DNA from 2 places in the Hyphomicrobium sp. MC8b genome. Region 2 is predicted to be linked to the other one. Evidence: riboswitches for the same ligand, from Rfam matches in the RefSeq annotation. Region 2 holds a riboswitch; the other holds the start of a gene.
What was found. Region 2 has a riboswitch for fluoride ahead of crcB (fluoride efflux transporter CrcB). Riboswitches for the same ligand answer to the same signal wherever they lie in the genome.
Positions count from the first base shown of each region.

Region 1: it holds a riboswitch for fluoride, as region 2 does, so the genes downstream of both, ACLB1Z_RS08040 (methanol/ethanol family PQQ-dependent dehydrogenase) here and crcB (fluoride efflux transporter CrcB) in region 2, are expected to answer to the same signal.

Region 1 is NZ_LR898465.1:1,651,342-1,658,868, reverse strand. It holds gene queA (tRNA preQ1(34) S-adenosylmethionine ribosyltransferase-isomerase QueA) at 1-146, opposite strand, end outside; gene ACLB1Z_RS08065 (DUF423 domain-containing protein) at 465-869, opposite strand; gene ACLB1Z_RS08060 (peptidylprolyl isomerase) at 869-1,345, opposite strand; gene ACLB1Z_RS08055 (peptidylprolyl isomerase) at 1,480-2,019, opposite strand; gene ACLB1Z_RS08050 (MGMT family protein) at 2,416-2,805, opposite strand; gene coaD (pantetheine-phosphate adenylyltransferase) at 2,815-3,318, opposite strand; gene ACLB1Z_RS08040 (methanol/ethanol family PQQ-dependent dehydrogenase) at 3,559-5,379, opposite strand; fluoride riboswitch at 5,611-5,673, opposite strand; gene ACLB1Z_RS08035 (c-type cytochrome) at 5,863-6,237, opposite strand; gene gyrA (DNA gyrase subunit A) at 6,659-7,527, shown strand, end outside.
Region 2 is NZ_LR898465.1:1,817,608-1,825,134, reverse strand. It holds gene ACLB1Z_RS08845 (glycosyltransferase) at 1-1,274, shown strand, start outside; gene ACLB1Z_RS08840 (hypothetical protein) at 1,296-1,712, opposite strand; gene ACLB1Z_RS08835 (molybdopterin-dependent oxidoreductase) at 2,149-4,176, shown strand; gene crcB (fluoride efflux transporter CrcB) at 4,204-4,635, opposite strand; fluoride riboswitch at 4,687-4,749, opposite strand; gene ACLB1Z_RS08825 (ABC transporter ATP-binding protein/permease) at 4,997-6,802, shown strand.

The sequences.
Region 1 (7,527 bases), 170 kb from region 2:
GTTTTGTCTTCGAGGTTGGCGTCGTCGCGCGCGCAACTGCCCTTCACCGGATGCACGACGAGCAGCCGCGCGCTATCCCGCGGCTCGGCCGGATACAGCGCGATTGAGCTGTCTGGTAAGACGAAATCGAAAAGATCGGTACGCATGCGCGGGACTTACCCGATCATCGGCCCTGGCGGAAGGCGCGAAACACTCCACCATTAATATCGGGTCCACGAAGGTCGCGGGCGACCATTATCCCTGCAACGTCATCCCGGCGCAGGCCGGGATCCAGCCAAACAGAAACAGGTCATTGGCTGACCATTGCCTCGATGCCGACCTTCGTCGGCATGACGGTGTTGAAGGCGACAGCCTATCCTTGCGTGGCATCCTCGGGCTTGTCCCGAGGATCCATCAGGCAGCGACACCTGAGGGAACAAGTTATTTGCTCTCTCAGTCTCTCCCTTGAGGAGAGCACGCGCGCATCAATTCCGCCCGCGGCTGCAAAAGCCCGCAACGGCGACGAGCACCCAGCTCAGGATCATTCCCGAGCCGCCGATTGGCGCCAGGAACCGGAACGACGCGTTGTCTGTAAACGTGTGAAACGCGATCTCGCCGGTAAACACCGAGGCCGCAAGTAGCATCAGCAGCGCCGCCGCCGACCAAAGCTTCGGACATGCGCTACGAATGGCGACCGCAAAAATCCCGACTGCCGCCGCCGCGTGAAGCGTCAGAACCGTCGCGGCCGTCGCCAGCGCAGGGCTATCGACCTTATGCGCCGCCGCGGCCGAAAGCGCGACGCCCGCAGCGCCCGCGAGCCCGGCCCATACCGGAATGAGAAAAGGCGCACCCGCTGGCGCGCCTTTGCCGTTATCGCCGGGCGCCGCCATCAGGCAGCATCCGCCGCGACGCGGACCTTAATCATCTTGTCCGGGCTCTTGGGCGGCTCGCCCTTGTTGATCTGATCGACATTATCCATGCCCTCGATCACCTTGCCCCAGACGGTGTACTGCTTGTCGAGGAAGCGCGCGTCATCGAAGCAGATGAAGAACTGGCTGTTGGCCGAATTCGGGTTCGAAGCCCGCGCCATCGAGCAGACGCCACGCACATGCGGCTCAGCATTGAACTCTGCGGGCAGGTTCTCATACGACGATCCGCCGGTGCCGCGACCCTGCGGGCAACCCGTCTGCGCCATGAACCCATCGATCACGCGATGAAACACGATCCCGTCATAGAACCCCTCACGCGCCAGAGTCTTGATGCGCTCGACGTGCTTCGGCGCCAAGTCCGGACGAAGCTCGATGACGACAGGCCCCTTGCTCGTCTCGATCAGAAGCGTGTTTTCGGGATCTTTGTATTCGGCCATTTCGGAAAGTTCCTTTCTTTTCTTCCCCTCTCCCGTCCAAGGCGAGAGGGCTAAGCTGAGGGGTGGCAGCGACACGAAATAACGAGCCGCCCCTCGTCAATCTGCCAAGTGGCAATAGGGAGAAGGCGATTCAACTACTGAACGTAGACCTTCTGCATCACGTCGGGATTGGTCACTGTGCCCGAGCCAGGCTCACCGCGCTTGATCATGTCGACATACTGCATGCCCTCGATGACCTGCCCGAAGATCGTATACTGGCCCTTCAGACCCGCGCAGCCAATGCTGTTGAAGCAGATGAAAAACTGACTGTTTGCAGAGTTCGGATCCGACGACCGGGCCATCGCAACCGTGCCGCGCTTGAATTCCTCATCGGAAAATTCCGCCGGAAGATCGGGAAGCTTCGAGCCGCCCATGCCCGTGCCGGTCGGATCGCCGGTCTGCGCCATGAAGTCGTCGATGACGCGATGCCATTTGATGCCGTTATAGAAGCCCTGGTTGGCGAGCGTCTTGATCTGTTCGACCGTCTTGGGCGCAAGATCCGGCCGAAGCTGAATGACCACCTTGCCGTTCTTGAGCTCGATGACGAGCTTGTCGCCGTCGGCGCGTGCCGTCGAGCCTGTAAACACGCTCGCCATCAGCAGCGAAGCGAGAACGAACGATAAAAACCGAACCATGGCGTTCCTCGTGGATGAATGATTTCGCCAGGCTTTTTCCGGGCCAATCCCGGCCGCCTAGCGCCGCGGCGGGCAGTGTTGCCGCCCTTATGGCGATTTGACGGCTAAGCCGCAACCCACAAGGCGGAATTACGTATTCGACGCCTCTCCAACAAGGCGAAGGCCGGGATGCTGGTAAACCGAAATATCGGTCATGTTGGCCGTTGTCTGGGTGCCGACCTCCGTCGGCATGACGGTGGTTGGGAGCAACCGCGCTTTTCCCGTCATCCTCGGGACGAGCCCGAGAACGATAAATTTGCGCAATACACCAAACGTCATCCCGGCGCAGGCCGGGATCCAGACAAGCTTCCGCAGAGCATTCTTACGCTGCTTGGGTGCCGGCGCCGGTGCCTAGCCTTAAGGCCGATCTTTCATGCCGCGCGAACGCCCGCCCATCTTCGACGGCTCTTCAGGTGCCTTTGCAAGCAAAGACTCGTCGTCGAACCCCGAGATCATGTGCCGTTCGAGATCCTGGACTATTCCGGCCGGCGAAACCGTCACGCCCTCTCGCACCAGCCGCGCAAACTGCTGATCGCGATGCGGTCCGCGCCCGATGGCGCCGCCTTTGGCGACCACGCGATGCCAAGGCACAAGATCGCGTTCGTCTTCGGAAAGCTGCCCCATGAGCGTGACGACGAGTGGTGCGGGAACTCCGAGTTCACTCGCAAGCCTGTCGGATGAGGCAACTCGGCCAAGCGGAATTTTTCGCAACAATTTCAAAAGTTCGGCTTTAACGGGGAGCACCATATGAGTGCCTTAGCGAGGTTTGGCGGCCTTCGCCTTGAGGCGCTTCAGCACGCCTTTCGAAACGAACGGCGAGGGATCGCCGCCCATCGTCGCCACAGCCCGCACGAGGTTCGCCGCGATGTGCCGCACGGCAGGAGACGCCGCAACATAGACCGTCTGGATTTCCGGCGCCATTTCGCCGTTCATCCCAGCCATCTGCATTTCATAATCGAAGTCGGTGCCGTCGCGCAGACCGCGAATGATGATCGACGCCTTGTGCGTCCGCGCCGCATCGACCGCCAGCCCCGAAAACGTCACGACCACAATCTCGGTCTTAGTCGCCTCGACGATTGGCTGCACTTCTTCTTCCAGCATCGCAACGCGTTCGCTGTCGTCAAACATCGGCGCTTTGCCCGGATTGACGCCGATGCCGATGACGAGCCTGTCGAGCAACCCCGCGGCCCGCCGGATGACGTCAGTATGCCCAAGCGTCACGGGATCAAACGAGCCGGAATAAAAACCAATGCGAGCCATATGCGCCTTCACCATTCAGGAATGTCCTGAATAGCCTCTGCCCCTCCCCTTGCCCAGAGGGCCAGACGACGTTTCACCAATAGGATGAATAAATCCGCGTGGCATTTCGCAGGACTTAAACGGCGGAGGTGGCCCCGCGATCACATTCGCGCGGAGCCACATCGCCAAAGGACCGGCACGTTCGAAAACGCGCCGGCCAAGTTGCTCGCAGCCTATGACGTTTCTGTCACGGAGGAAGCGCTAAGGCAGCGAGAAGACAGTCAGAGAACCGCCGAGGTTGGTGTAGTCCGACAGGCCCGAGTAGCCACCGACGGCACCGAGCCCATCGGTCGGGTTCGTCAAGCCGGCAGCGAGACCGATACCGGCCCAGCCACCAACGCCCGAAAGCACAGCAACGTACTGCTTGCCATCGTGCATGTAGGTCATCGCGTTACCGATAATGCCCGACGGCGTCTTGAACTTGTAAAGCAGCTTGCCGGTCTTCTGGTCGACGGCCTTGAAGTAGCCTTCGAGCGTGCCGTAGAAGGCAACGCCGCCGGCCGTCGTCAGAGCACCTGACCACACCGAGAACTGCTCCGGATCCGACCAGACGATCTTACCCTTAGCGCCATCCCACGCGATGAAGTTACCCATGCGCTCCGGCTTATCCGGGCCAGGGAACATCGAAAGCGTGGCGCCGACGTAAGGCTGACCGGCCGTGTACGAAACCTTGAACGGTTCGTAGTCCATGCAGACGTGGTTCGTCGGCACATAGAACAGGTGAGTCAGCTCCGAATAGGAAGCCGGCTGCTGATCTTTCGTTCCGAGAGCCGCAGGGCAGATGCCCTTCGTGTTAAAATCCGTACCGTTCGCGAACGTCGAGTACTTCTTCACGCGGATCGGACGGCCGTAGTTCGGGCTCGACTTGTCGAGATCGATGCCGGTCGCCCAGTTGACGATCGGATCATACTTCTCGGCAACGAGCGGCTCACCCGTGACGCGATCGATCGTATAAGCAAAGCCGTTACGGTCGAAGTGCGTCAGCGTCTTGTGCTCCTTGCCCTTGATGTTCATCGTCGCGAGCAGAGACTCGTTGATACCGTCATAGTCCCACTCGTCGAACGGCGTCATCTGGTAGGCCCACTTGGCGATACCGGTGTCGACGTCGCGCGCGAAGTAGGTCATCGACCACTTCTGATCGATCGGCTTGCCATCCGGTCCCGCACGCTGAGCCGCGTTCCAGGTCGAAGGGTTACCCGTGCCGTAGTAGATCAGGTTTAGTGCCGGATCGTAGGACATGTAGCCCCAGGTCGAACCGCCACCGATCTTCCACTCATCGCCGTTCCAGGTCTTGAGCGAGGAGTCTTTGCCGACCGGCTTGCCGAGCGACATGGTCTTCTCCGGATCGACGAGGATGTCGGAGTCGGGACCCATCGAGTAGGCGCGCCACACCTTCTTACCGGTGTTGATGTCGTAAGCGGTCAGATGGCAGCGAACGCCGAATTCGGCGCCCGAGATGCCGATGATGACCTTATCCTTGACGACAAGCGGAGCACCCGTGCCCGTCTCGCCCTTCTTCGGATCGCCGTCGACGACCTTCCACAGTTCCTTACCCGTCTTCGCGTCGAGAGCGACGAGGGCGGTGTCGGCCTGATGGAGGAAGATCTTGCCTTCAGCGTATTGCACGCCACGGTTGACCGTGTCGCAGCACATGACCGGAATAACCGACGGGTCCTGCTTCGGCACGTACTTCCAGATGATCTTCTGTTCGTGCGCGAGATCCAAGGCATAGACGATGTTCGGAAATGCCGTGTGAACGTACATGACATCGCCGACGACGAGCGGACCGCCTTCATGGCCGCGAAGCACACCGGTCGAGAACGTCCAAGCCACTTTGAGTTGGCCGACGTTTCCGGTGTTGATCTGGTCGAGCTTGGAATAGCGATGACCGCTGTAATCGCCCGACTGAATGGCCCAATTGTTGGGGTCTTGCGAGAGTTTAATCACGTCCTCGTTGGCCCAGGCCGGCGACGAAATTGCCAGCAGAGCAACGGCGGCCGTGGAGCTAGCCCACTTCCTCATTACTTCCTCCATGTGCTAGCGTCGCTTATCGCGACGCAGCTGAGCCCACTCGGCCGTCGCCGGGAGGATGAAGGAGTTTCAGAAGAGAGGGGTTGCAAGCGTGGAAAGCTCAACCACTCGACTGTCTCCTCCATCCCCCCGACTTCTGAGTTGATGAAAGAGACACGCCTCTCCCGTGGCAGGAAAATAGAAACGATCCTACCGCGGCCTCACTCAAAGAATGAGGACATCAACGCAGTAGGAATCATCAGCCATCGGGGCGGTTTTACGGGAGATTCCATTCCCAGGCCGGGAACATTGAGCAATGCAATCACGAAGTCAATGCAAATTGTCACGTCTGCGCGAACATTCGTGATTGACAGTGAGGCCGGCTGGGCCACAGCGCAAATACGACTGGGCGCAAATCAGATGCTGCGGACCGCAAGAATTAAGCAGGCCGAATTCACCGCCAACGGATTAAATTCATTCTCACCGCGCGCAAGTTCACTTCGGATTGCTCTTCAGAAAATCGATGATCTGCTTGCGCGTCGCCGCGTCGCCGACGCCGCTGAACGGCTTCATGTTGTTATTGGGAACGACCGCATTCGGGTTGGTGATGAACTTATCGAGCGTCGCCTCATCCCATGTGATGCCTGACGACTTCATCGCATTCGAATAATTGAACCCCTCAGCCGTTCCTGCTTTGCGACCGATAATGCCGTGCAAGGTCGGGCCGAGGCGATTGTCGCCCTCCTTCCACGAATGGCAGGTCCGGCAATTGTTATTGAACGCTTCCGGCCCAACCTCTTCCGCCGCAAACGTCGTCTCGATCAGCATCGGCGACAATGCAATTGCACAGCCAGCGAATATCGCGCGCATCACAGTCCTCCCTCCGGCGCTGCGCCGGATGTTTTGCTTTTTGCAACTTGTTCCTGCTTCGCCAACGCAGTGAACGAAATGCCGTTCCGCGTGAAAAGCCGAGGCCTTCAGCCGTCGCGAAAAACGCCCGCAGGCGGCCTGTGGAGGCGTGGGCCGCGTAGTCTTCAGCGCACCGATTCTGCCACCATTCCACGCCGTTCGCCGCGATCTCGCCAGCGCTTCACGGCGGCAATCGCAACACGCCCAAACATGACTCCATAACCATTTGATATGAAAGAGATTTTCTAAATTCTGTGGAGCCGTGGCACGACGCCGCGCAGGTGGCATTCGGTTTCCGTTTCGGCTACAGTATAAGCACTGGTTTCCCGTCGGCCGCTGGTGCGTATCACCCCCGCCGATCTCATCCCGGAAAGAGCTGACTTTGACCGACAATAACGACGAAGAAAATCCGTCCGGCCGCGAGCCGAGCGACATCCGCCCGATCTCCATCTCGGACGAGATGAAACGCTCCTATCTCGACTACGCGATGAGCGTCATCATTTCCCGCGCGCTCCCTGACGTGCGCGATGGCTTAAAGCCCGTCCACCGCCGCATTCTCTTCGCGATGAACGAACTCGGGCTCGACTGGAACAAAAAATACGTCAAGTCGGCGCGCATCGTCGGCGAAGTGATGGGCAAATATCACCCGCACGGCAACCTTGCGATCTACGACGCGCTCGTGCGCCTCGCGCAGGATTTCTCTATGCGCGTGCCCCTCGTCGACGGCCAAGGCAACTTCGGCTCCATCGACGGCGATCCGCCTGCAGCCGAACGCTACACGGAATCGCGTCTCGCCAAAGTCGCGGGCTTCATGCTCGATGACCTCGACAACGACACCGTCGATTATCGCGACAACTACGACGGTACGATTCAAGAGCCAACCGTCCTGCCCTCGAAATTCCCGAACCTGCTCGTCAACGGCGCAGGCGGCATCGCGGTCGGCATGGCAACCAACATCCCGCCGCACAACCTGGGCGAAGTCATCGATGCCTGCATCGCCGACCTCGACAATCCCGAGGTCAGTCTCGAAGACCTGACCCAGATCATCCAGGGCCCGGACTTCCCGACGGCTGGCATCATCCTCGGCCGCGGCGGCATTCTCAATGCCTACCACAAGGGCCGCGGCTCGATCATCATGCGCGCCCGCGTCAAGGTCGAGAACATCCGCAAGGATCGTGAGGCGCTCGTCGTCACCGAGATTCCGTATCAGGTCAACAAGCGCACGCTGATCGAAAAGATCGCCGATCTCGT
Region 2 (7,527 bases):
TCCAGACGCCTCAGCATTTCTTCAATCCCGACCCGGTGCAAAGCAATCTCGCGTTGACGCGCGTCTGGCCGGATGAGCAGCGCTTTTTCTTCGATATCGTCATGGCCTCGAAGGACGCCTGGAACGCCGCCTTCTGCTGCGGAACGTCCTCAGTCATTCGCTTCGACGCACTACAACGCATTGGTGGCTTTCCAACTGATTCCGTCACCGAAGATTATCTCCTCTCTCTCCGCCTGCGCGAAAAGGGCTTCCGGACCGTCTACTTGAACGAAGCCCTGTCACTGGGCTTAGCACCCGAGGGGCTCGCCGAATATAGCGGCCAGCGCAGCCGCTGGGCCTTGGGTTTCGTTCAAATCTGCCGCGGCCCGAGCGGACCGCTACGCCTCGGGAACAAATTGCCGATCGTCGATCGCATCATGCTCTGCGAGACGTTCCTGCATTGGTCGGCGACCCACCTCTTTCGACTTCTCGGTGTGATTGTGCCGGCTCTCTATCTGCTGTTTGGGATCGAGGCCGTCCACGCAAACGTCATTGATGCGATCTGGTATCTGGCGCCGTTCCTCGTCGCACAGTGGGCGATCTTCACGTGGTTGACGGAAGGCCGCGTGCTGCCGCTGATGACGGACCTCTATCAGATGCTCTGCTCCATGGACGTCTTGAAAGCGGTCGTCTCCGGCCTCTTGAAGCCGAAAGGCCAGAAATTCAAAGTGACGGCAAAGGGCGGCGATCGAAGTCGGCATTTTGTCCAGTGGCCGCTGCTGCGCATCTTCGGAACCCTCCTCGCCATCACGATGCTCGGCATTGCCAACGCGTTTCTTATGGATCAATCGCGCCCGCTTGCAGAGTCGAGCGCCATCGCACTTTTCTGGAGCTGGTATAACATCGTCGTGCTCACGCTCTGCTGCTACGTCTGTAGCGAGCAGCAACAGCGGCGCGCCGGTCAACGCTTCGAGATGGACCTTCCTGTTCGGTTGTCGGCGAAAACTTCGAGCGCCGTCTATCGCGCATCCGATATATCTGTCAGCGGCATGCATCTTCTCGGCAATGCGCCGCTTCCGATCGGTAGTACTGTCAACGCCCACTTCGCCGGCATCGACGTCGACGCCCACATCCGCCGATCGACGACAAACGGCTTCGGACTGGAATTCGAGCTGACGGAGCAAACGAAAGCTCAGGTCCTTCAGCTCATCTTTTCAGGCAAAGCGTCGACGGCCGTTACCCAAATCAAGCCGCACCTCGTCGCCAAGGCGCTCGCCGCGCGCGTGTTCAGGTAGCGATCAGGTCTTGAAACAGCGCTATCGTCTCCGATAATCGAGACAATTGCGGATAATCGGTGCACAAACGGCATCTTTGCGGCCCCAGGAACTCGTCGCGCCCGCATAGGAGACCTCGGCGACCTTGCCGCCTGAGAAGCGGAACTGGACGCGGCAATAGCCGCTGTTGGGGTCCGAGAGTTGCGCTCCTGCCAGCGGTATGACCGGCTGAACCGTGAAGCCGCCGGTCGCCTGTCCGTGTTCGTACATCCAGATCTTGCCGCCGGGTATGCTGTCCTCGCTCGTCGGATGCCCGGCGCACATCAAAACGTCCCGCTCACGAAGTCCGACCAGTTCCGACTTCCCACGCAAAGCAATGTCGGCGTTTTCGATCGCGCATCCCCACAGCAGCTGACAGAACGCGAGACAAGCTGCGGGAAAAACCAAGCGTCCCCGCATCACGGCTCCCGGCAAAAAAGAATCGACTCAATTCGCCAAGAATAGCAGCACATGGCATCACGCAATTGCGACAAGCCGCACCAGAAAACCTCCCGCAGAGCAGAGGCGAGCAAGATGCAGAACACAGAAGCTCGCCACGGACACAGCAATTGTCCCGGAGGCCTGAAATCATCGCACCGTCGATTGCGAGCGACGCGGGGTCATACCGTCAGTCCATCTGGCGCTCCCGGGTGATACGCAACACGATGCGAGCCTGCCTGCTCTGGATGCCTCAACTGCCGGATAAAGCGCCATCGTGCGGTGCATTCATGCATAACCTAAGCTCCGATCATCCCTCGCCGATCCCGCACTTGCGCCCAACGCGAAAGCCTTTACCGGCGCTGAAATTCCGGACTAGATTTGAAGCGGCTCTACGCTTCCAGGAAGGTTCGGCGCAATGGCAACGCAGGCAATCGTCAAGACAACGTGTCCCCGGGACTGTTACGACGCGTGCGGCATAATCGTAAAAATGGCGAGCGACGGCGAGGTATCGGTTGTCGGCGATCCCAATCACGACATGAGCCGCGGCAAGCTTTGCGGCAAGTGCTCGATTGCCTACAACGGCGTGTGGCGCAGCAAGACGGATCGGCTAACGACTCCGTTGAAGCGCGTCGGCCCGAAAGGATCGGGACAGTTTGCCGAGGTCTCCTGGGATGAGGCCATATCGGAGATCGCGCAACGGCTGCAGAGCATTATCGCGACCGACGGCGGCCAAGCCATCCTGCAGACCCATTACACTGGAACGTGCTCGCTGATCGCCGGGCTGTTTCCGCTGCGTTTCTTCAATCGCATCGGAGCGACTGAAGTCGATCCCGACACCGTCTGCAACAAGGCGGGCCACGTCGCGCTTCAACTCGCGTTCGGGGAATCGACCCGCGGCTTCGACCCGCGCACGGTCAGTTCCAGCAAATGCGTCTTGATCTGGGGGGCGAACCCGTCAGCCTCAGCGCCTCACGTCCATGAGCACTGGTTGGCGCGCAGCGGTGTCCCAACGATCGTCGTCGATCCGATCCGCCACGCTACGGCTGAAGCGGCCGACATTCATCTCCAACTCTTTCCCGGCACCGACGCGGCGCTTGCCTTCGCGATGCTCGCCGTCATCAAATCGGCCGGAAAGCTCGACCGCGATTTTCTTGCACGCCATTGTATCGGCTGGGACGACATCGAACCGCAACTCGACGCTTGCACATTGAGTTGGGCGGAGGCAACGACCGGCGTTCCTGCGGCCCTCATCGAAAAAGCGGCGCTGCTCTACGCTGACGGCCCATCGCTACTATGGATGGGACAAGGCTTCCAGCGCCAGACATTCGGCGGCAACGCCATGCGTTCGGTCGGCCTGCTGCCACCAGCGACAGGCAACATCGGAAAGCTCGGCGCCGGTTTCCTCTATCTCAACGGCTGGGACGCCCGAGGCGTCGACGGCGGTTATCTTTCCGCTTCGCATCTCAACGCCGATCCCCAATCCGTCAGCCATATGGATCTCGCGGCGCGGCTCGAAAGCGGCGAGACGAAAGCGCTCTTCACCTGGAATAACAACATCGCGGCCTCGAGCCCGGAGCAGGCGCGATTGCGCCAGGCGCTTAGGCGCGAGGATCTTCTCCAAGTCACGGTCGATCTATTCCAGACCGATACGGCCGACTACGCGGATTTCGTTCTGCCCGCGGCGAGTTTTCTGGAATTCGACGATGTCGTCATGTCGTATTTTACCCATTCCGTCTCGGCACAGGTCGCAGCCCTTCCGCCGCTAGGAGACGCGCTCCCCAATCAGGAGATCTTCCGGCGCCTTGCGGCTGCAATGGGTCTCACCGATCCTGAACTGCGTGAAACCGATGACGCCATCATCGAAACGATTCTGAGCCAAGCGCGCCCTGGACTCGATTTCAAAACACTTGCAGCCGCAGGCACGATGTACGTGCCGGAAGCCCCGATCGTTCAGTTCGCATCCCACGACTATCGCACGCCGTCAGGAAAGGTCGAAATGACCGGCGCGCAATTTGTCGAGGCCGGATTGCCATCAGCCCCTGCCCCACTATCGGAGCGCCGTCCGGCTCTGGGTGAATACCGCATGCTGTCGCCCGCCTCCGAATGGCTCATGAACAGCAGCTACGCCAATGACGGCAAGATCGCCCGCCGTCTGCAAATGTGCGAAGCTTGGCTCAATCCCTCCGACGCCGAAACGATCGGCGTCAAATCCGGGAACCGGTTGCAGGTGAGCAGCAAGACCGGCTCCATCGAGTTGAGTGTTGGCATTTCATCGGCGGTTCCAGCGGGCGTGCTGCTGGCGCCCAAAGGCCAATGGCCGAAAGCATCAGCCTCCGGAGCCAATATCAACGTCCTCAACCCCGGAGAAAAAGCCGACCTCGCTCAAAGCTGCGCCGTGCACAGCATCAACGTCACGCTGGCGAAGTCCCAGATCGCGACTTGACCCCTGCGCCGAAGGAAAGGAGACGCCCTAGGCGTCTTCTTCCAATGTCGTCTGCGCAATTTCCGTTGCGCCGCCGTTGAAGTAGGCGGCGACGAAGTGCCCTGCCGCCACGGCCAGGATGCAAAGCACGACGGACAACCCAATGTTGACCGCAGCGCGTCCGATAGCGCCCGAGCGGAGGAGATCGAGTGTCTGCAGACTGAATGACGAAAAAGTTGTAAAGCCCCCGCAAATCCCCACCATCACGAACAGGCGGAATTCTTCGCTGACCGGATAACGCCCATGCGCCAGGGTCAGCGTGCCGAAAAAGCCTATGATAAATGACCCGGCAATATTGATAAGGATCGTGCCCCACGGCAGCGTGCCGCTGATCGGAAGGGCAAGATACGACCCGGCATACCGACACAAGGTCCCGATAGCTCCGCCGAACATAACGACCAGACATGTCGTGAAATTCATTTGAGGCTCCTCTTCAGCATTTCAGCCAACGGCCGTCTCCCGTCGGAAACGGCTATCGTAGGAGTCATCAGCCACAATGGCGGTTATCGGGGGAACCCCATCCCCATCGCTTACTCAAGTACACGATTTTCCGGGCGGCCCAAACTAGCTTGTGTGCGTCACGAGTGCATCGGCGTTTGACAACCTCAGCCAAGTCGCGTCGCATCCCGCCAACGCTTGCAAATAATTAAGGTTCTGGCCACCCTCCGGAAATGTGCCTCGCGCCACCCTCGACGAAATGAGGAGCCACACGGCCTTGCGGATGGTTCAAAACCGCAGCTGGGCCGCTGAGGATGCAAAGCAACCGTGATGTGGAATTGTGATGCGGAATGATACGCGCTCGCGCCTGAGCGCGATTTGGCAACTGACGACGCCCTACTTCTTCTCGAAAGATTCGGGTGTCGTTCGCATCAGCTCCCGACTGAAATTCACCGTTGCGGAACGCTGGATCGGCGGCAGCCTTCTCTTGGTCGTCCTCGCCATCGAATTCGGCCAGGTTGGGCTGTCCGTCCTGCTCAACAGCTGGAACGCCGAGTTCTACAACGCGCTTCAGACGAAAAACGTCGGCGCCTTCTGGCACCAGCTCGCCATATTCTCGGTGATCGCCGCGGCCTTCATTATCTCGTCGGTTTATCAGCTCTATCTCAATCAATGGCTGCAGATCCGGTGGCGGCGCTGGATGACCGAGCGCTATGTTCACCGCTGGCTCCAGAACAGCACCCACTACCGCATGCGTCTTCGCGGCGAGGCAGCCGACAACCCCGACCAGCGTATCGCTGAGGACATCGCACTTTATATCGGACGAACGCTCTCTCTCGGCATTGGCTTCCTGTCGTCGATCACGAGCCTCGTTTCATTCAGCATCATACTGTGGGGAATTTCAGCCGAGGTCCCGCTGCAGATCGCAGGATATCACATCGGCGCCCATGGTTATCTCGTCTGGCTCGCAGCCATATTCGCGCTCGTGGCCAGCGTCGGAGCGCATCTCATCGGCCGCACATTGGCGAGCCTCAACTTTAGTCGCCAGCGGCGCGAAGCCGATTTTCGCTTCGGCTTGGTGCACCTTCGCGAAAACTCCGAACAGATCGCATTGCTGCGCGGCGAGAACGCCGAGCGCAATATCCTGCGCGATCGTTTCTCCGATATCGTAACCAACTGGCACGACATCATGCGGCGCCAGAAATTTCTGACATTCTTCACGACTGGATACAATCAGATCGCCGTCGTGCTGCCGTTCCTCATCATGGCCCCGCATTATTTCGCAGGCGCAATTATGCTCGGCGTCATGACGCAAACGGCTGGCGCGTTCGGCCAGGTGCAATCGTCGATGTCGTTCTTCGTCAATTCCTATACCGACCTGGCGGAATGGATCGCCGTCGTCGACCGGCTTTCCGGCTTCTCCGATCAGATGCAGCTCGCCTCGACGGCGAGCGAGACATCCGCCGTCTCGATGGGCACGACGAATGCCAACGGCGTGCTGAGCCTTGCCGGCATTTCGCTTGCAACGCCCGGCGGCAAGAAGCTGTTGAACTCGGTGAATCTCGATATCGAACCGGGCGAGTCGGTGCTCCTGATGGCTCCATCAGGCGCCGGCAAGACAACGTTGCTGCGCACCATTCTGGGCTACTGGCCTCACGCGACGGGTGAGATCCTCACCAGATCCGGCGCCCGCCTCCTCGCGCTCCCGCAAAAGCCCTATTTCCCGCTGGGCTCGCTCCATAGCGTGCTCACCTACCCGGCGACGGAAGCCCAGCCGTCGGACGAAGAAATCTCCGACATCCTAAAACTTACGGGCCTCGAACACCTGAAACCATCTCTTAACGTCGTCGAGCGCTGGAACAATATCCTCTCGGTCGGTGAGCAGCAGCGCATCGCGCTTGCCCGTGCCATTCTGCTCCGTCCGGATATCCTTTTCCTCGATGAGGCAACGTCTGCGCTCGATGAGGCCGCCGAAGCGCGCGTCCTGACCGCGATACGAAACAAGCTGCCCGATACGGCGATTGTTTCCATCGGCCATCGCTCGTCGCTGCTGCCGCTCCACGACCGCGTCGTTCACGTCTCCGCAAGCGCGAGCGACGAGGAGCAGGCGCTAGCGGTGCCGCCAAAGAGTGTTGCCGCCGCGGAATAACCTCATCCCCGAGCCGCGATCCCGAAACTCGGCGCCCCCTCCGAAAGCTGTCCAATCCGTAAGGGCAAAACGCGCACAAGTGCGTGAGGACGCCGTTGCTCGCCAAATGACAGCTCCCATCTCGTAACAGGGTGGCTAAGCGACGCATAGACTTCCATTAGCCACGATGCCCGAATGGGAGAATGACAATGAAACCGACCGGACAAAGCTTTTTCGGCATGTTTGCTGGCGTGTTGCTGTTTTCGCTTCTCTTTACGGAAATCGCGATCGCGGCGGTGCATTGAGGCGGCAACACTTCGCCGCTTCGCATCTGATCGCCCTTTCCTCTCTCCTCCCGCGAACGGCGCAGGCACAAGCGAGCCTGTGCCGTTTTGTTTTGCCGAATGAGCTTTTGGCTCCGCGGCACGACAGCAACTCCGGCATTTATGTTTTCTACATTCGGAGCAATTGCGCGAGTGTTCGTAAATCTTCCTTAGGTTTAAAACTTGGAAACCATCTCCCGCGCATCCTCTCGCCGAGGCTGATCCGGGCGGGGTAACGGCTCATCCATGCACCAATGAAGGAACCCGAGACCGACAACACACATGTGTAGCCGGTCCCGGTACGGTGCTGGTTGACTGCTCCCCGCTGCATAACCAGCGCCGGGCGGCGAGGCGGTGGTCGCCTCGCCCGCTGTGCAGCGGCAAGAGCTTAAACCAAACCATCTTGAGATTTGGTGAGCCTGC